One region of the Pantoea sp. X-Soil-YNGN-785 genome, then DNA from elsewhere that is predicted to be linked to it. Evidence: predicted binding sites of a transcription regulator. Region 1 holds the regulator's gene; each other region holds the start of a gene.
The links. Region 1 encodes sigma-54, which starts transcription at its own class of promoters, with help from an activator protein. Its sites were predicted from a motif close to GTTGGCACANNTTTCGCTNT; they were not measured.

Region 1 (6,297 bases):
CCAACCAGGATGGCGATGGCACGCCAGTCGGGACGGATAGTCAGTCGCCGACCTATACCAGTGATGATTCTCACACTGTGGTGTATAACCCGCAGGGCGCGCTGTCCTATAAACTGGTCTCTGACAAAGTGACCTATTTCTCGGATGACGAGCTGAGCTGGTTCGACAATCCGGTAATGACCACCTTTGATGAGAATAAAATTCCTACCTGGACGTTACGCGCAGATAAAGCAAAGCTCACCAAAGATCGTATGCTTTATCTGTATGGCCATGTTGAGCTGAATACGCTGACGCAGGATTCCCAGCTTGAGCGGATCAAAACCGATAATGCACAGATTAACCTTGTCACTCAGGACGTTACCTCTGATGACCAGGTGACATTGTATGGCCGCAGCTTTAACTCCACCGGCATGAAAATGCGCGGCAATTTACGGACAAAAAACGCCGAGTTAATCGAGAAGGTCAAAACCTCTTATGAAATTCAAAATGAACAAAAATAGCCTGAAGATTTTACTGGCCAGCATGTTACTGGCAACCAGCGTTCCGGCGCTGGCCCTGACCGGTGACTCGGACAAACCCGTCAATATTGACTCGCAGAATCAGGCGCTGGATTTGCAGGGCAATGTCGCGACCTTTACCGGCAATGTCATCGTGACGCAGGGCTCTATCAAAATCACGGCCGATAAAGTCGTGGTGACCCGTCCGGGCGGCGACAGCAAGAAAACCATCGTTGACGCCTACGGTAATCCCGCCACTTTCTATCAGATGCAGGACAGCGGCAAGCCGGTTCAGGGCCATGCCGCTAAACTGCACTACGAACTGGCCAACGATTTCGTTGAACTGACCGGCAATGCGTTCATAGAGCAGCAGGACAGCAACATCAAAGGCGATCGTATTACCTATCTGGTGAAAGAGCAGAAAATGCAGGCTTACAGTCAGGGCCAGAACAAGCGCGTCACGACCGTACTGGTGCCGTCGCAACTTCAGGATAAAGGTTCGTCCAACAGCGGAAAGAAGAGTAACTGATAGCTATGGCCACATTAATCGCAGAAAACCTGGCGAAGGCATATAAAGGCCGTCGCGTGGTAGAAGATGTCAGCCTGCAGGTAAAATCCGGCGAGATTGTCGGCCTGCTGGGTCCGAACGGAGCCGGTAAAACCACCACCTTTTACATGGTGGTGGGCATTGTGCCGCGTGACGCTGGCCGCATTGTCATTGATGATGAAGACATCAGTATCCTGCCGCTGCATGCGCGTGCGCGTCGCGGCATCGGTTATCTGCCGCAGGAGGCATCGATCTTCCGTCGCCTCAGCGTCTACGATAACCTGATGGCGGTACTGCAGATCCGTGATGACCTCACCGAAGAGCAACGCCAGGATCGCGCCCGTGAGCTGATGGAAGAGTTCCACATCGAGCACCTGCGTGACAGCATGGGTCAGGCACTGTCGGGTGGTGAACGACGTCGTGTTGAGATTGCCCGCGCGCTGGCTGCCAATCCTAAGTTTATTCTGCTGGATGAACCTTTTGCCGGTGTTGACCCTATTTCCGTTATCGACATCAAGAAGATCATTGAGCATCTGCGTGACAGCGGCCTCGGCGTTTTGATTACCGACCATAACGTGCGCGAAACGTTAGCGGTCTGTGAGCGGGCCTATATCGTCAGCCAGGGCCACCTGATTGCGCATGGTACACCCAATGAAATTCTTGCGGATGAGCAGGTTAAGCGGGTTTATTTGGGTGAAGAGTTCAGACTCTGATAAGGTGTCGTTAATACCGATGTTTACCTGGGAACTACCATCCTGTCTATGAAGCAAGGTTTACAACTCAGGTTCAGCCAACAGCTGGCAATGACTCCACAATTGCAGCAGGCGATTCGTCTGCTGCAACTCTCCACGCTTGAACTCCAGCAGGAGTTACAGCTTGCACTGGAAAGTAATCCCCTGCTTGAGCAGACCGATCTGCATGACGAGATTGACTCCCGGGAATCGTCAGAAGCCGAAGCGCTGGATACCCGTGAAGCGCTTGAGCAGAAAGAGATGCCTGATGAGCTGCCGCTGGATGCCACCTGGGATGAAATCTACACCGCTGGCACCCCTTCCGGCACCGGTACCGATTATCAGGATGATGAGTTGCCGGTCTATCAGGGCGAAACCACGCAGTCACTGCAGGATTACCTGATGTGGCAGGTCGAATTGACGCCTTTCAGCGATACCGACCGCGCGATTGCGACCTCTATCGTCGATGCTATCGATGACACCGGATATCTCACCGTCTCGCTTGAGGAGATCCTCGACAGCATCGGCAATGATGAGCTTGAAGCGGATGAGGTTGAGGCGGTGCTGAAACGCATCCAGCGCTTTGACCCGATCGGTGTGGGCGCACGCGATTTGCGTGACTGTCTGCTGGTTCAGCTCTCCCAGTATGCGCCAGAAACGCCGATGCTGACTGAAGCACGCCTGATTGTCAGCGAACATCTCGACCTGCTGGCCAATCACGACTTCCGTAGCCTGATGCGCGTCACGCGCCTCAAAGAAGAGGTGCTGAAAGAGGCGATGCTGCTGATTCAGTCGCTGGACCCGCGGCCGGGTCAGTCCATCAACACCGGCGAGCCGGAATATGTTATCCCCGATGTGCTGGTGCGTAAGGTCGGCAACCGCTGGACGGTTGAGCTCAATGCCGACAGCGTGCCTCGTCTGAAAATCAACCAGCACTATGCGGCAATGGGCGGTGCAACGCGCAATGACAGCGACAGCCAGTTCATTCGCAGTAATCTGCAGGAAGCGCGCTGGCTGATTAAGAGTCTGGAAAGCCGCAATGACACGCTGCTTAAAGTCACGCGCTGTATTGTTGAGCAGCAGCAGGCGTTCTTTGAGCAGGGTGAAGAATTTATGCGTCCGATGGTGCTGGCCGATATCGCCCAGGCTGTTGAGATGCACGAATCGACCATTTCCCGTGTGACCACGCAGAAGTATCTGCACAGCCCGCGTGGCATTTTTGAACTGAAGTACTTTTTCTCCAGCCACGTTAATACGGAAGGTGGCGGTGAAGCCTCCTCTACCGCGATCCGTGCTCTGGTGAAGAAATTAATTTCGGCGGAAAATCCAGCCAAACCCTTGAGCGACAGTAAACTGACCTCCATGTTATCTGATCAGGGGATCATGGTGGCACGGCGTACCGTCGCCAAATATCGTGAGTCTTTATCCATCCCGCCATCGAACCAGCGTAAACAGCTGGTTTGAAAGAAATGAGAAGGAAGACCTATGCAGCTGAACCTGACCGGGCAACATGTTGAAATCACGCCACCTTTACGTGAATTCGTCAGCGGTAAATTTGCCAAACTGGAACACTATTTTGAACATATCAATCAGGTCTATATTGTCCTGAAGGTTGAGAAAGTCACGCAGGTGGCTGACGCAACACTCCACGTGAACGGTGGCGAGCTGCACGCCACGTCGGAAGCGGAAGATATGTATGCGGCAATTGACGGGCTGATCGATAAACTGGCCCGTCAGCTGACAAAACACAAAGATAAACTGAAAAAACACTAACCTTCACGCTAGCTACGCGCGCCTGCCGCGCAGAGCCGACAGGATGGGGCGGATAATCCGCCCCGTTTTGTCATCTGAGCAAGCGCCGTTTGTCGCACATATCAGCGCGCTGGTGGTGAATGGCCTGGTGAACACGCAAGTGAAACGATAATGAACAACGACCTTACACTGGAATTGAGCACAGTGCTTTCGCCAGACTGCACCCGCAGCGGCGTACACTGCCAGAGCAAAAAACGTGCGCTGGAAATCATCAGCGAACTGGCCGCTAAGCAGCTCAACCTGCCGCACCAGACGCTTTTCGAAGCGATTCTGACCCGCGAACGCATGGGCAGTACCGGTATTGGTAACGGAATAGCCATTCCTCACGGCAAGCTGGAAGAGGATACGCTGCGTGCGGTTGGGGTATTTATCAGCCTCGAGCAGCCGATTGCGTTTGATGCCGTCGACAACCAGCCGGTCGACCTACTGTTTGCATTGCTGGTTCCGGCTGACCAGTGCAAAACACACCTGCACACCCTTTCACTGGTGGCAAAACGTCTGGCAGATAAAACGGTTTGCCGTCGCCTGCGTGCTGCGCAGAGTGATGAAGAACTCTATGCCATTATTACGGAAGTCCAGACAGAGCAGTAACGCGTCTTTACCGGCCCGGTGCCGGTTTTAAAACGGGAGAGAAGGTCATGGTGCTGATGATCGTTAGCGGTCGTTCAGGCTCGGGGAAGTCAGTGGCGCTCCGTGCGCTGGAAGATATGGGATTCTACTGCGTTGATAACCTGCCGGTCGTGCTGCTGCCTGAATTGGCCAATTCGCTGGCGGAACGCAATATTTCGGCGGCGGTCAGCATCGACGTGCGTAACATGCCTGAATCCCCGGAAATTTTTGAAACCGCGCTGAATAATCTGCCTGACACATTTTCACCTCAGCTGCTGTTTCTCGACGCCGATCGCAATACCCTGATTCGTCGTTACAGCGATACGCGCCGTCTGCATCCCCTCTCCAGCAAAAATCTGTCGCTGGAGAGCGCTATCGATGAAGAGAGCGATCTGCTGGAGCCGCTGCGTTCGCGTGCCGATTTGATCATCGACACCTCAGAGATGTCGGTACATGAGCTGGCCGAGATGCTGCGTACCCGTCTGCTGGGCAAGCGTGAACGCGAACTGACCATGGTGTTTGAATCCTTTGGCTTCAAACATGGCATCCCGATTGACGCTGATTATGTCTTTGACGTGCGCTTTCTGCCTAATCCCCACTGGGATCCTAAGCTGCGCCCGATGACCGGCCTTGATCGTCCGGTGGCGGCCTTCCTTGACCGCCACACTGAAGTGCACAACTTTATCTACCAGACACGCAGCTATCTTGAACTCTGGCTGCCGATGCTGGAGACCAACAACCGTAGCTATCTTACCGTGGCGATTGGCTGTACTGGTGGCAAACACCGCTCAGTTTATATTGCAGAACAGCTGGCGGATTACTTCCGTTCGCGCGGTAAGAATGTACAGTCACGCCATCGCACGCTGGAAAAGCGCAAATCATGACCGTCAGACAAACTGTAGAAATCAAAAATAAGCTGGGCATGCATGCCCGTCCGGCAATGAAGTTGTTTGAGCTGGTGCAGAGCTTCGATGCCGAAGTGTTGCTGCGCAACGAAGCGGGCACAGAAGCCGAAGCCAGCAGCGTAATTGCGCTGCTGATGCTCGACTCGGCTAAAGGCGGACACATAGAGATTGAAGCCAGCGGTCCGGAGGAGATCCCGGCGCTGGCAGCGGTCATTGAGCTGTTTGAAGCAGGCTTTGATGAAGACTAAGTCTTAGTCGAGCTTATTACGCTGCAGGAAGCCTTCCCCGCCAAGCTGGCGCATCTGACGCATTATCCACTGCTGTCGCTCTCTGACGTAGCCTGAAGGCGCAGCCGCACGATAACGGATAGGATTAGGCAGAACGGCCGCCAGTAAGGCGGCATCGGCAGCGGTAAGCCGGCTGGCTGGCTTGTGGAAGTAGCGCTGTGAAGCTGCTTCAACGCCAAAGATACCCGGTCCAAACTCTGCAATATTAAGATAGACGGTCAGAATACGTCGTTTCGTCCAGACTGTCTCAATACCTACTGTCAGCCCCGCTTCCAGACCTTTGCGCACCCAGCTGCGGCCATCCCACAGAAACAGATTCTTTGCTGTCTGTTGTGACAGCGTGGAGGCACCACGCATCCGGCTATCGCTGTTATCCAGTACAGATTCAATCGCCGCGACATCGAAACCCCAGTGGTCCGGAAACTTTTGATCTTCTGAGGCGATAACGGCCAGCCCCATCCACGGCGAAATCTCATCATGTCCGACCCAGTCAGAATGGGCGACATAGCTAAAGTCACCGCGTAACCAGGCACCGATCTGTCGTTCAGCCATCACCGCTGAAAACGGTACCGGCAGGAACGAAAAGAGCAAAATTCCCGCCAGCCATACGCCCAGCCATACCAGCATGACACGACCAATAATACGTCTGATACGCTGTCCGACGCTTCCTTTATGCTTGTTCATGCAATCTTCCCATACCTGTTTCAGACGTTAATTAATCACTCATGTAATCACTGCCAGAAAAGCAGCTTTTTCACAAAAATCGCTGAAAACCTTGCGGCGGTTTCCAGACTTTATTCAATCATTTTGCATCAAAATGCTGCAACAGTTCGAAATAGTTCAAGGACTTCCGGTAAAAAGGAATCGGTTCCATTCATTGCCACGGCTTAGCATCTTTCCAGATAAACA
Region 2 (6,297 bases), 440 kb from region 1:
ATCGCCCTTCGGACCGAAGACGCCCAGGAAGAACGGCGCATAGGCACGGGTGAAGTCGATCACTTTCTCACGCTCGGCGTTTTTACCCATGCTGGAGATAACCAGATCGACCTTGTCGGTTTGCAGATAAGGCACGCGGTTGGCACTGCTGACCGGCACCAGCTGCAACTTAAGTTTCATCTGTTTCGCCAGGTATTTTGCCGTGTCGATGTCATATCCCTGCGGCTGCAGGTCAGTGCCGACCGAGCCAAACGGTGGAAAATCCTGCGGCACGGCAACACGGATGACGCCGCGCTTCTGGATATCCTGCAGTTGATCGGCCAGCGCGCTGCCCGTTTGTGCCATCAGTAATGCCGCTGTCGCTACCGCCATCAAAGCTTTTTTCATTATGCACCCCGGTGAGATTAACGTGAAACAAAAGATTCTTTAACAAGCAATCTGCAACTAATGTGCCAATCCGGATAGCAACAGAAAAAGGGTTAAGCGGCAGAGAGTTCAACGGAAATCCGGCGTAATCGGGGCAATCACGCCGGGGAAGTGGTGTTCTGAAATGGGGCAAAGCACCAAAACGGTGCCTGTTAACGGTGCTCCAGCTCGTCAAACTGCTGGTAAAGGTCGGCGATCTGATGAATACGCTGACGTCCCTGTGCCAGCATTTCATGCAGCAGCGCATTGGCGATCAGATTAACCAGACTCATGGCGGCACTGTAGCTGTCGAAGGCGGAAACACTGTCGAGTGGCGTACAGAGCTGCCAGCGCGCCAGCGCAATCACCGTCTGCGCCTGCGGCTCACACAGTGCCAGCATCGGGACACCGGCAGCCTGCAGCTGCTGCATCAGCGGACGAATGATGCGCGCACGACGACGAAACGCCATCACGATCACCATGTCGTCCGGCGTGATATCCACCAGCTCCTCAGCCAGCGTCTGGCCCGGCTGCGGCAGGATATGCACCTGTGAACGCGCCTGCACCAGCTGCTGGCGCAGATGGAGCGCCACCGGATAGGCGTTGCGCATGCCGATGATAAACACGCGCTTAGCCTGCGCCAGCTGCTGAATCACCTCATTAAAGTGTCGGGCATCCAGGCTGTTTACCCACTGCGTCAGATTAGCCATCTCCTGCTTGTAGTGGCGCGCCAGCAGCGTATTGCCCTGCACCGCATCACGGTTATCGGTCAGCGGCATGCCGCTCTGCCGCAGGATGCGAAGCTCATCACGCATATCCTTGTACTTCTCATAGCCCAGACGCTTAAACAGTCGACTGACCGTGGCTTTCGACACGCCACTGAGCCGCGCCAGCTCGGCGCTGTTGTAGCTGATCAGGTCATCGAAGTGGTCAAACACGAAGTCGGCAATACGCTGCTCCTGCGGAGAGAGCTGGGGATAGTGACTTCTGAGTCGTTCATCAAGCTGTTTCATAAGGCGTCCTGTAACTTTTGTTTCAGCAGAAGCTAGCACAATTTACGCCAGGTTAACCGGCGCATTGTCAGCTGAGCATGAAAACTGGAACAGCTCTTGCTTTGTTATGGGTTCTGTCACCCGGATAACGAGAAAAAGATGATTCAAAGCAATATGGCCCCGCAGGGGATGGCGGTGACGCCACACCATCTGGCGAGTGAAAGTGCGCTCGCGGTGCTGCGCGATGGCGGTAATGCCATTGAAGCGATGGTGGCTGCTGCCGCAACAATCGCCGTGGTCTATCCGCACATGAACGGACTGGGCGGCGATGGCTTCTGGCTGATTCTGCCGCCTGGCGGCGATCCGGTCGCTATCGACGCCAGCGGCGCAGCCGGTTCACTGGCTCACCGCGATTTTTACGCCGATCACCCGAAGATCCCACATCGCGGGCCGAAAGCGGCGCTGACGGTGGCCGGTACGGTCAGCGGCTGGCAGGAGGCACTGACGCTCTCTGCAGAGATAGGCACCCCGCCACTGCCGCTGGCCCGTCTGCTGCGGGATGCGATTCGCTACGCCGCCGACGGGATTCCGGTGACCGCCTCACAGACCGCCGCGACCACGAACTTCCTGAGTGAGTTGCAGCATCAGCCCGGCTTTCGTGCCCATTTTATGCCCGACGGCGATGTGCCGCAGCCGGGCAGCCGTTTTACCCAGCCCGCGCTGGCGAACACCCTGAGCCAGCTCACCGAAGAGGGACTCGACAGCTTTTATCGCGGCCCGCTGGCTCACCATATGGCCGGTGAGATGGCGACGCTGGGCATGCCGGTGACGCTGGCCGATCTGCAGCAGCATTACGCTCGTCGCACAACGCCGCTGCATCTCGCCCACAGCGAAGGCGACATCTGGAATATCGCTCCGCCAACCCAGGGCGTCGTGTCGCTGGCGATCCTCGGCATCACCGATCGGCTGGAGATGACGGAGGCTGACGACGCGCAGACGGTGCACCGCATCGTGGAAGCCACCAAAAAAGCCTTTGCGCTGCGCGACAAACACATCACCGATCCGCGTCACGTCACCGAAGATGTGCAGGCGCTGCTGGATAGTGATCATCTCGATACGCTCGCCAGCCAGATCGCCGATGGCGAGGCCGCCGCCTGGGGCAGCGGACGCGGACCGGGCGATACGGTCTGGATGGGCGTAATGGACAGCAGCGGCCTGGCTGTTTCCTTTATTCAGAGCATTTACCACGAGTTTGGCAGCGGTGTGGTGCTGCCTGGCACGGGCATCACCTGGCAGAACCGGGGCGCTGCGTTCAGCCTCGACCCTGACCATCTGCTGGCGCTCGCGCCCGGTAAGCAGCCGTTTCATACCCTCAATCCCGCCGCCGCGCGGCTGAAAGATGGCCGGACAATGGTGTATGGCGCGATGGGCGGAGATGGGCAGCCGCAGACTCAGGCGGCGATTTTTACCCGCCATGTGATTCAGGGGCTGCCGTTACAGCAGGCGGTCAGTGCACCGCGCTGGCTGCTGGGCCGGACCTGGGGGCAATCGTCCGACTCATTAAAACTGGAAGGCCGCTTTGACGACGAAACGGTATTGATGCTGCGTCTGTGGGGACATGAGGTGGAACGGCTGCCGGACTTCAGCGAATCCGTAGGTCATGCGGGCGCGATTGTGCGTCACAGCAACGGCATGTTTGAGGGCGCAAGCGACCCGCGTAGTAACGGCAGCGCTGCCGGTTTTTAACAGGAGCGAATCATGAATCAACACGACTGGGCCAGCTACATCGGCCATATGGAGCAGATCCTGCAACTGGAACTGGATGAGGCACGTCGCGCTGAGCTGCTAATCCAGCTTTCACGCATTGCGGAGATGGCTGCGCCGCTGATGGCGTTTCCGCTGGATGACCGGCTGGAAGTCGCAGGAGTATATCAGGCATGAGATTAGGTGATGTTTCAATTCAGACGCTGCAACGGGCGATCCAGCAGGGTGAGATCAGCGCACTGGAGGTGGCGAAACACACGCTGCAGGCGGTTGAGCAGCACAACCCGGCGCTGAATGCCTGGACGGAAGTGACCGGGCCACGCATGTTAAAAGAGGCCAGCGCGATTGATGCGCAGCGGCAGCGCGGCGAAACCCTGCCACCACTGGCGGGCATCCCATATGCGGTGAAAAACCTGTTTGATGTGGCGGGTCACAGCACGCTGGCCGGTGCCAGCCTGTTCCGCGATCGCCCTGCGGCCCAGGCCGATGCGTTTGCCGTCGGGAAACTGCGTAACGCTGGCGCACTGCTGTCGGGCATGCTGAACATGGATGCCTACGCCTATGGTTTTACTACCGAAAACACCCACTATGGTGCGACGCACAATCCGCGCGATCTCAGCCGCGTGGCGGGCGGCTCGTCAGGCGGTTCGGCCGCCGCGGTAGCCGCCGGGCTGGTTCACTTTTCGCTCGGCAGCGATACCAACGGTTCGATTCGGGTGCCCGCGTCGCTGTGCGGTATTTTTGGCCTTAAGCCCACTTTTGGCCGTCTGTCGCGTAGCGGCAGCCATCCGTTTGTCGCCAGCCTTGACCATATCGGGCCGCTGGCCCGGCGGGCTGAAGACCTGGCGCTGGTGTATGACCTGTTACAGGGCGCAGACCACGCCGATGCGTTTCAGGCCGATCGTCCGCTTGCCGCGACGCTGCCGGGGCTGTCACAGGGCAGCGAAGGCTTACGCTGCGGCGTGCTGGGCGGCTTTTTTTCCCGCTGGTGCGATGATGACGCGCGCGATGCCGTCGCGGTGGTCGCGGCCGCGCTGGATGCACAGGAAGAGGTGCTGATGCCCGACGCGGAGCTGGCACGCTCGGCGGCGTTTATCATGACCGCCGCAGAAGGCGGCAATCACTATCTGCCTGCCCTGCGTCAGATGCCGGAGCAGTTTGAACCGAACTCACGCGAGCGTCTGCTGGCGGGTGCCATGATGCCAGGCGCCTGGTATGTGCAGGCGCAGCGCTTCCGTCGTCATTTCCAGCAGCAGGTGTTACCGCTGTTTGATCATTTCGATGTGCTGATCGCCCCGGCAACGCCCTGCAGCGCGATCACGATCGGCCAGCAGACGCTGTCGATTCAGGGTGAATCCCTGCCCGCTAAAGCGAGCATGGGGATGCTGACGCAGCCGATCTCCTTCCTGGGATTGCCGGTCTGTACCGTGCCGCTGGCGACCCGGAGCGGCCTGCCGATTGGTTTACAGCTTATCGCCCGTCCGTTTAACGAAGAGGCAGTGCTACGCGCCGCCTGGGCACTGGAACAACAGGGCATTACGATACCGCAAATCAATATGGCAGGAGCCTGATGAACAGAGAGATTAATTTACCGCAGGTGCTCAGCGAGGTGACGGCGCAGTTTTACCGCTACGAGCAGGCGCTGGTCAGCAATGATGTGGACGAACTGGATGCGTTGTTCTGGCACGACCCGCGAACCGTGCGCCTCGGCGCGGGTGAGAATCTGTATGGCATTGATGAGATTCGGGCCTTCCGTGCCGCGCGTCCGTCAGCCGGGCTGGACCGGACGCTGCGCAACACCGTGATTACCACCTTTGGCGAGGATTATGCGGTCTGCAGCACCGAATTTACCCGCACCGGCAGCGATAAAATTGGCCGCCAGCAGCAGACCTGGGTGCGCATGCCCCACGGCTGGTGCATCGTGGCGGCGCAGGTCAGTCTGATAAGCTGACGGCCTCCGGCGCTTCGCCCAATCAGTACGGGGCAAGCGCCGGACCGGGCTTACGGAGCCGGGTGCGTGGTGATCCAGTGGTCAGCGATCTGCTGACGGGTACAAATCCAGACGTCATCGTGCTGCTGAATGTGATCGAGGAAGTTCTGCAGCGCGCGGAATTTGCCAGGACGCCCCAGCAGGCGGCAATGCATGCCGATCGACATCATCTTCGGCGCGGTTTCCCCCTCTTCATACAGCACATCGAAGGTGTCCCGCAGATAGGTGAAGAACTGTTCGGCGGTGTTAAAACCCTGCGGCGAGGCAAAGCGCATGTCATTGCATTCCAGGGTGTAAGGAATAATCAGGTGCGGTTTCACCGTGCCATCCTGACAGGTGACCTGGGTCCAGAACGGCAGATCGTCGCCGTAGTAGTCACTGTCGTAGCTGAAACCACCCTGCTCCACCACCAGCCGGCGGGTATTCGGGCTGTCGCGGCCGGTGTACCAGCCGGTCGGTGCTTTACCAAACAGATCCACCAGCACATCAACCGCCTGCTGCATATGCTGACGTTCGGTTTTTGCATCCATGCCCTGATAGTGGATCCAGCGCCAGCCGTGGCTGACCACATCGTAATCCGCCTGTTTAATCGCCTCGACGACTTCCGGGTGACGCGCCAGCGCCATCGCCACGCCAAACACGGTTAGCGGCAGACCGCGCTTCTGAAACTCATTGTGAATGCGCCAGAAACCGGCGCGGGAGCCATATTCATACAGCGACTCCATCGACATGTGACGATCGGCATAGCTGGCTGCACCGATGATGTCGGAGAGGAACTGTTCTGAGCCCGCATCGCCGTGCAGCACGCTGTTTTCTGCGCCCTCTTCATAGTTCAGAACAAACTGCACCGCCACACGGGCGTTGTTGGGCCAGGCGGCGTGCGGCGGATTAGCGCCATAACCGATTAAATCGCGCGGATAGTTTTTGTTAAAGCTGTATTCTTTCTTCTCTGCAGCGTCAGTCATCACTCGCTTCCTGTCTTAAATCGGGAAAGTTCCGTTAGTTTAGATGCTGAAACGCACCTGAGAGAGGTTTCTGCAAAGGCCAGGCCAGATCGCCATGTTTGCTGGTGCCAAAGCCAAGCGCCACCAGCGACTCCACCATTTTCACCGCCGCGCTGACGCCGTCGATCACCGGCAGGCCCAG
Region 3 (6,297 bases), 580 kb from region 1:
CAGACAATCGTCAGACCCACGCTGAAGAGCTGCACCCAGACCTGATGGCCCATGGTGACGCCCTGCGCATAGCCGACGCCGCCCAGTGAAGAGGAAGCAAACACGCCGGTCAGGATACAGCCGACAATACCGCAGACGCCATGCACACCGAATACATCGCACGGGTCATCGACGCGCAGCCATTTTTTCAGGGTGGTGACGCCCCACAGTCCCGCGAGGCCGCCGACCAGACCGATGATTAATGCACCGCCAACGCCGACATAACCACAGGCTGGGGTAATGGCGACCAGACCCGCAATAAAGCCTGAGCAGGCACCCAGCAGAGAAGGCTTACCACGTACCGCCCACTCACCAAAGGTCCATGCCAGTACGGCACCCGCTGTTGCCACCACGGTGTTCAGGAAAGCCAGTGCCGCGATTTCATTTGCTGCTGAAGCTGAACCGGCATTAAAGCCAAACCAGCCAACATAAAGAATAGCGGTGCCGGTGAAGACCATCGGCAGGTTATGTGGCTTGAACGCCTCTTTACCAAAGCCCGCACGTTTGCCCACCAGATAAGCACCCACCAGACCTGCGACAGCCGCGTTGATGTGCACCACGGTACCGCCAGCGAAGTCCAGAGCGCCATCCTGAGCCAGGAAACCGCCCGCCCAGACCATGTGTGCGATAGGTAAATATGAAAGCGTCAGCCAGACACCGACGAAGATCAGTACGGCAGAGAAACGGATGCGTTCTGCAATGGCACCAACAATCAGGCCCACGGTAATACAGGCAAACGAGGCCTGGAATGCTACGTGGATATACTGATAGAAACTGCCCATAACGGCGGTGAGCTGAATGTTTTTCAGCATGGCCCAGCCAAAGCCGCCAAAGAAGGCATTGCCTTCACTAAAGGCCAGTGAATAGCCGTAGACCACCCACAGCACGCAGACCAGCGAGAAGGTCACAGCAACCTGCGTCAGCATCGACAGAACGTTTTTGCCACGAATCAGACCGCCGTAAAACAGTGCAATACCTGGAATTGACATAAAGAGCACCAGCGCGGTGCAAATCATCATAAATGCGTTATCAGCCTTGTCCGCAACGGCAGGCGCAGCCATTGCGAGTGAGGGTAACAGTGCCAGGCTGGTGAGACCCAGCTTCGTGAAAATTTTATTCATTTTTATTCCATCCCATCACAGTACTGAGTCTTAATTACAGAGCGGCTTCGTCGGTCTCGCCGGTACGAATACGGATGACGCGCTGCAGTTCAGCCACGAAAATTTTACCGTCGCCAATTTTGCCGGTGTAGGCCGCTTTACTGATGACATCCACCACTTCGTCTAACTGATCGTCGGCAATTGCGATATCAATTTTGACCTTCGGCAGGAAGTTAACGCTGTACTCTGCGCCACGATAGAGCTCTGCATGGCCTTTCTGACGACCAAAACCTTTCACTTCGGAGACGGTCAGTCCCTGAATGCCGATAGAGGATAAAGCTTCACGTACATCCTCCAGTTTGAATGGCTTAATTACGACGGTAACCAGCTTCATTGGATCCCCTCCAGCGAGTAAATAGGTAACGTTTATGGACACGCAGGGATATAAGCAAAGCCTGTGCCAGAGTGTAAAAGTGCCCTTAATCAGTGAGTCAGGCGAGACGGAGCAAGGGATGCTTCAAGGAAGATATGAATGAGAATGGGTGTGTGACAGGGATCGCAGCCTGAGACTGCACTCCTTTGGTGCTCCAGGCGTCAAAGGAGTGCATTTATACAGATTATTCCGATAAAGCTGCGCAAAAAAGGTGCAAGTCAGCTTTCAGATGTTACAGGTACGCCCGACGCCAGATCTTCCCCTGCCTGTTGCAGCTGATACATCTGCCAGTAACGTCCCTGTAGCGCCAGCAATTGCTGATGAGTGCCCTGCTCAACCACACGACCACGATGTAGCACCAGAATCTTATCCGCATCGATAATCGTTGAGAGGCGGTGAGCGATCACCACCAGCGTGCTGTGTTGCCGTAGCGTCGCAAGCGTATGCTGAATGGCCTGCTCGGTGCCGGAGTCGATGTTAGCGGTCGCCTCGTCGAGGATCAGGATCTGCGGCAGATCAACCAGTACCCGGGCCAGCGCCAGCAGCTGCTTCTGCCCGACCGACAGATTATTGCCCTGCTCGCCCAGCCGGGTGTGAATCCCCTCCGGCAGGGCATGCGCCAGCAGTGCCAGCTGCACCTGTTCCAGCACGGTCCAGACGGCCTCTTCGCTGATGTCGCGGCCCAGCCGCACATTGGCCAGCAGCGTATCGGCCAGCACCACCGGATCCTGCTGCACCATCGCGATACCGCGTCGCAGCACGGCATGGCTCAGGTCGCCAATCGGACGATCATCAATACGGATTTCGCCGCGCGTCACCGGGTAATAACCCATCAACAGGTTAGCCAGGGTACTTTTGCCACTGCCGGTATGGCCCACCAGCGCCACAAACTCACGCGGTGCGACGTCAAGATTGATATCACTCAGCACATCGCGGTTTTCACGGTAGGCAAAACTGAGGTTGTTCAGGGCAATACGACCTGAAGCCAGTGGCTGCTGATCGGCACCATACTGCTGCTGGGCGGCATCCATCAGCTCGAAGATACGCTCGCCAGACACCACCGCCTGCTGCAGCATCGACTGCTGGGTGGTCAGCTCAATCAGTGGCTCATTCAGACGGCCCAGGTAAGTAATGAAGGCATAGAGCACCCCCACTTCAAACACGCCAGGCACCGAAAAACTGAACAGAATCAGCAGCCCGCACAACACCATCGCTGAAAACAGGCTCAGCAATGGACGCAGCAGAAAGCCATCGAGACGCAGCGTCTCCATTCGCGCCAGATAGTGAGAGCGGCTCGCTTCGCCCATACGCTCACCAAATCGCGCCTGCTGACGAAACTGCTGAATCACACTCATGCCGCTGATCACTTCGTTGAAGCCGTTGTTGATGTCAGCCAGATAGCTGCGAACCCGTCGGGCAATCGGCGTGCTGTAACGCTGATAGATGAGCATCACTATCAGTACCAGCGGGAAGATCATCATTGCTACCAGCGCCATGCGCCAGTCAAGACTGAACATCGCCACCATCATGGCGCCGACCAGCGCAGCGCTGCGCAGTACGGTTGAAACTACCGTGACATAAAGATCGCGGATCACTTCGGTGTCATTCGTCACGCGCGAAATAATCTGCCCGACCGGCTGAGTATCAAAAGCGCTCAGCGGCTGACAGAGCGCGGCATTCATCACGTCACTGCGTAACCGCTGCACCACACCAATGGCGGCGCGATTGAACAGCAGCGCCTGCCAGTAGTGCAGCCCGGCGGCCAGTAGCTGAAGCAGGACAAAGCTGATGACCAGACCGGCCACCAGCCCCCAGGGCATCTGATGTTTCGCCACCAGGTTATCGATAAAATAGCTGACCAGCACCGGACCGGTTACTTCCGCCGCGGCAGCGATCCACAGCATGCCTACCGCCAGCGACAGGGATTTACGCCAGGGCTTACCGTAGCTCAGCAGGCGCTTCAGGGTAGGCCACAAGCGGGCAGACTTAGCCATGCGGCACTCCTTTCTCATTTTCATCATCATCCAGCGCCGCTTCCAGTTGCTGGTAACGGTACATGTCACGATACCAGCCAGCGCTGGTGGTCAGCGCGTCATGATCGCCACGCTGTGCCACGCTGCCCTGTTGTAACACCAGGATTTCACTGGCTTCCGTCAGCGCCGACAGGCGATGCGCGCTGATAATCAGTGTTTTTCCCTGCCCCCAGATGCGCAGGTTATGCAGGATTTCGTGCTCGGTACGACCATCCACCGCAGAGAGCGCATCGTCCAGAATCAGGATTTCTGCGTTCAGCAGCAGTGCCCGGGCAATTGAAAGACGCTGCTTCTGTCCACCCGACAGCATCACACCTCGCTCCCCGACTTCGGTTTCATAACCCTGCGGCAGCCGCAGAATATCGTCATGCACGCAGGCCAGCGTGGCGGCCTGTTCAATCTCCTGCCGGGTTGCGCCCGGTTTCCCCAGCGCAATATTGTTCGCTACGCTGTCCGAAAACAGGAATGGTGTCTGGCTGACCACGGCGAGACGACTGCGCCAGCTGTCCAGCCGCAACTGCGTCAGCGGGATCTGGTGATAACGGATGTCGCCCTGCTGAATATCAAAATGGCGCTGGATCAGGCTCAGTAAGGTACTTTTTCCGCTGCCAGTTGGCCCACACAGTCCCAGCATTTCGCCGGGCTTCAGCTGGAAGCTGACATCACTTAACACCGGAGCCGCGCTGGCCGGATAGTGAAAGGCGCGAATCGCGACCTGCAGCGTGCCCGGTTCAGGTGGCAGAGACTTATCGCCATCTTCCACCGCGGGCGCTTCCGCCAGCAATGCACCGATGCGACTCCAGGCGGCGCTGCCGCGTTCGACGATATTGAACATCCACGCCAGGGCGAGCATCGGCCAGATCATCAGGCCGAGATACATCACAAAGCTGGTCAGCTGCCCCAGCGTCATCTGGTCATGCCACACCAGCCAGCTGCCGCCGCCAATCGCCAGCAGGTTTGAGAAACCAATAGCGATGTAGATTGTGGGATCGAAACGGGCATCGACCCGCGCCACGCGCAGGTTCTTATCACCGGTATCGCGGGCGATATCGGAGAATTGCTGCGACTGATGCTGTTCAAGACCGAAGGATTTAATCATCCGGATGCTGGTCAGGCTCTCCTGCGTCTGATCGTTAAGGCTGGAGAAGGCCGCCTGGGCCAGTTTGAACCGATGATGAAGCTGATTACCGTAGCGATGGATGACGATTGCCATAATGGGCATCGGCACCAGCGCCAGCAGGGTCAGCTGCCAGCTGATCTGCGTACTCATCACCAGCAGCACCACACAGCCCATCACCAGCGAATCGACCAGCGTCAGCACCCCTTCCCCGGCCGCAAACACCACCCGATCCACGTCGTTAGTGGCACGCGCAATCAGGTCACCGGTACGGTGACGCAGATAAAATGCCGGTTGCTGCCGACTCAGCTGGCGATAGAAATCTTCGCGCAGCTCAACCGCCAGCTGGTAGGAGGCACCAAAGAGCAGCACGCGCCAGACATAACGCAGCAGATAGACCACCACTGCGGTTGCCAGCATGATACCAATCCACATCATGATGCGGCTGGTACTCATGTTGTCACGTGTGACACCATCAACAATGACACCGACGACATGCGGCGGCAGTAATTGCAGAACAGCAATAACAATCAGCAGGATGACCGCGCCCAGATAGCGCCGCCACTCCCGCAGAAAATACCAACTTAATTGACTGAATAATCGCACAACGCTGCTCTCAATCTCAGGCCCTCAGGGGGCGACAGGTAAAGCCGTGGTGTATTTAATCTCTTCCATGGCGAAGCTGGATGTCACATCAATCAGGCCGGGCACACCGTTCACTAATCGCTTGTAGAACGCATCATAGCTCTTCATGTCCGCCACCTGAATGCGCAGCAGGTAATCATACTCACCTGCCATCCGGTAAAAGGCCATCACCTCGGGCATGCTGCTGACCACCGAGACAAAAGCCTGATACCAGTCGCGGCTGTGCTGCTGGGTCTTCACAAACATAAACGCCGTCAGTGACAGTCCGATTTTATCCCCATCCAGCAGCGCCACCCGGGCGCGAATAATGCCATCATCTTCCAGCTTTTTCAGGCGCTTCCAGCAGGGTGTGGTAGTGAGGTTGACGGCATCCGCCAGCGCCTGCAGTGACAGCGTGCAATCCTGCTGCAGCAGTGAGAGCAGTTTAAGGTCAGTTTTATCTAACATACGGGACTCCGGGAGAATCATTTTCTCCATTACCGCGATTTTAGCGGTATTTTTGCAATCTCTTTTTCCTGCACGTGCCATAAAATAGCCGCATCACTTCTTTACCGGATGCCTGAGATGCAGACCTGCTGGATTCGCCACGCTATCAACGAAATTAACGCTGATTTTCAACGATCGGCTGAAACCCATTTGATCCGTTTCGATCTGGCGGATTTTCCCGGCATCTGGTTCTACCTGAAAGATGAGAGTACCCATCCCAGTGGCAGTCTGAAACATCGGCTGGCACGATCCCTGTTTCTCTACGGTCTCTCCAACGGCTGGATTAAAGAGAATACGCCGATTATCGAAGCCTCATCAGGCAGCACGGCCGTTTCTGAGGCGTACTTCGCAAGGCTGCTAGGCCTGCCCTTTATTGCGGTGATGCCCGCCAGTACGGCGAAACGTAAAATTGAGCAGATCACCTTTTATGGCGGACAGTGCCAT

Region 2: the regulator sigma-54 is predicted to act here: its motif matches at 1,502-1,521, upstream of AC6I8E_RS03840 (gamma-glutamyltransferase family protein).
Region 3: the regulator sigma-54 is predicted to act here: its motif matches at 1,585-1,604, upstream of glnK (P-II family nitrogen regulator).

Annotation. Positions count from the first base shown of each region.
Region 1 covers NZ_AP035942.1:428,065-434,361, reverse strand. The annotation lists gene lptC (LPS export ABC transporter periplasmic protein LptC) at 1-500, shown strand, start outside; gene lptA (lipopolysaccharide ABC transporter substrate-binding protein LptA) at 475-1,026, shown strand; gene lptB (LPS export ABC transporter ATP-binding protein) at 1,032-1,757, shown strand; gene rpoN (RNA polymerase factor sigma-54) at 1,806-3,239, shown strand; gene hpf (ribosome hibernation promoting factor) at 3,261-3,548, shown strand; gene ptsN (PTS IIA-like nitrogen regulatory protein PtsN) at 3,699-4,178, shown strand; gene rapZ (RNase adapter RapZ) at 4,226-5,080, shown strand; gene npr (PTS phosphocarrier protein NPr) at 5,077-5,349, shown strand; gene mtgA (monofunctional biosynthetic peptidoglycan transglycosylase) at 5,353-6,072, opposite strand.
Region 2 covers NZ_AP035942.1:863,170-869,466, reverse strand. The annotation lists gene AC6I8E_RS03850 (transporter substrate-binding domain-containing protein) at 1-387, opposite strand, end outside; gene hpxU (MurR/RpiR family transcriptional regulator HpxU) at 579-1,418, opposite strand; gene AC6I8E_RS03840 (gamma-glutamyltransferase family protein) at 1,557-3,143, shown strand; gene hpxX (oxalurate catabolism protein HpxX) at 3,156-3,338, shown strand; gene AC6I8E_RS03830 (AtzE family amidohydrolase) at 3,335-4,732, shown strand; gene hpxZ (oxalurate catabolism protein HpxZ) at 4,732-5,112, shown strand; gene puuE (allantoinase PuuE) at 5,163-6,116, opposite strand; gene hpxA (allantoin racemase) at 6,151-6,297, opposite strand, start outside.
Region 3 covers NZ_AP035942.1:1,009,967-1,016,263, reverse strand. The annotation lists gene amtB (ammonium transporter AmtB) at 1-1,160, opposite strand, end outside; gene glnK (P-II family nitrogen regulator) at 1,195-1,533, opposite strand; gene AC6I8E_RS04550 (SmdB family multidrug efflux ABC transporter permease/ATP-binding protein) at 1,791-3,566, opposite strand; gene AC6I8E_RS04545 (SmdA family multidrug ABC transporter permease/ATP-binding protein) at 3,559-5,328, opposite strand; gene AC6I8E_RS04540 (Lrp/AsnC family transcriptional regulator) at 5,353-5,814, opposite strand; gene AC6I8E_RS04535 (PLP-dependent cysteine synthase family protein) at 5,932-6,297, shown strand, end outside.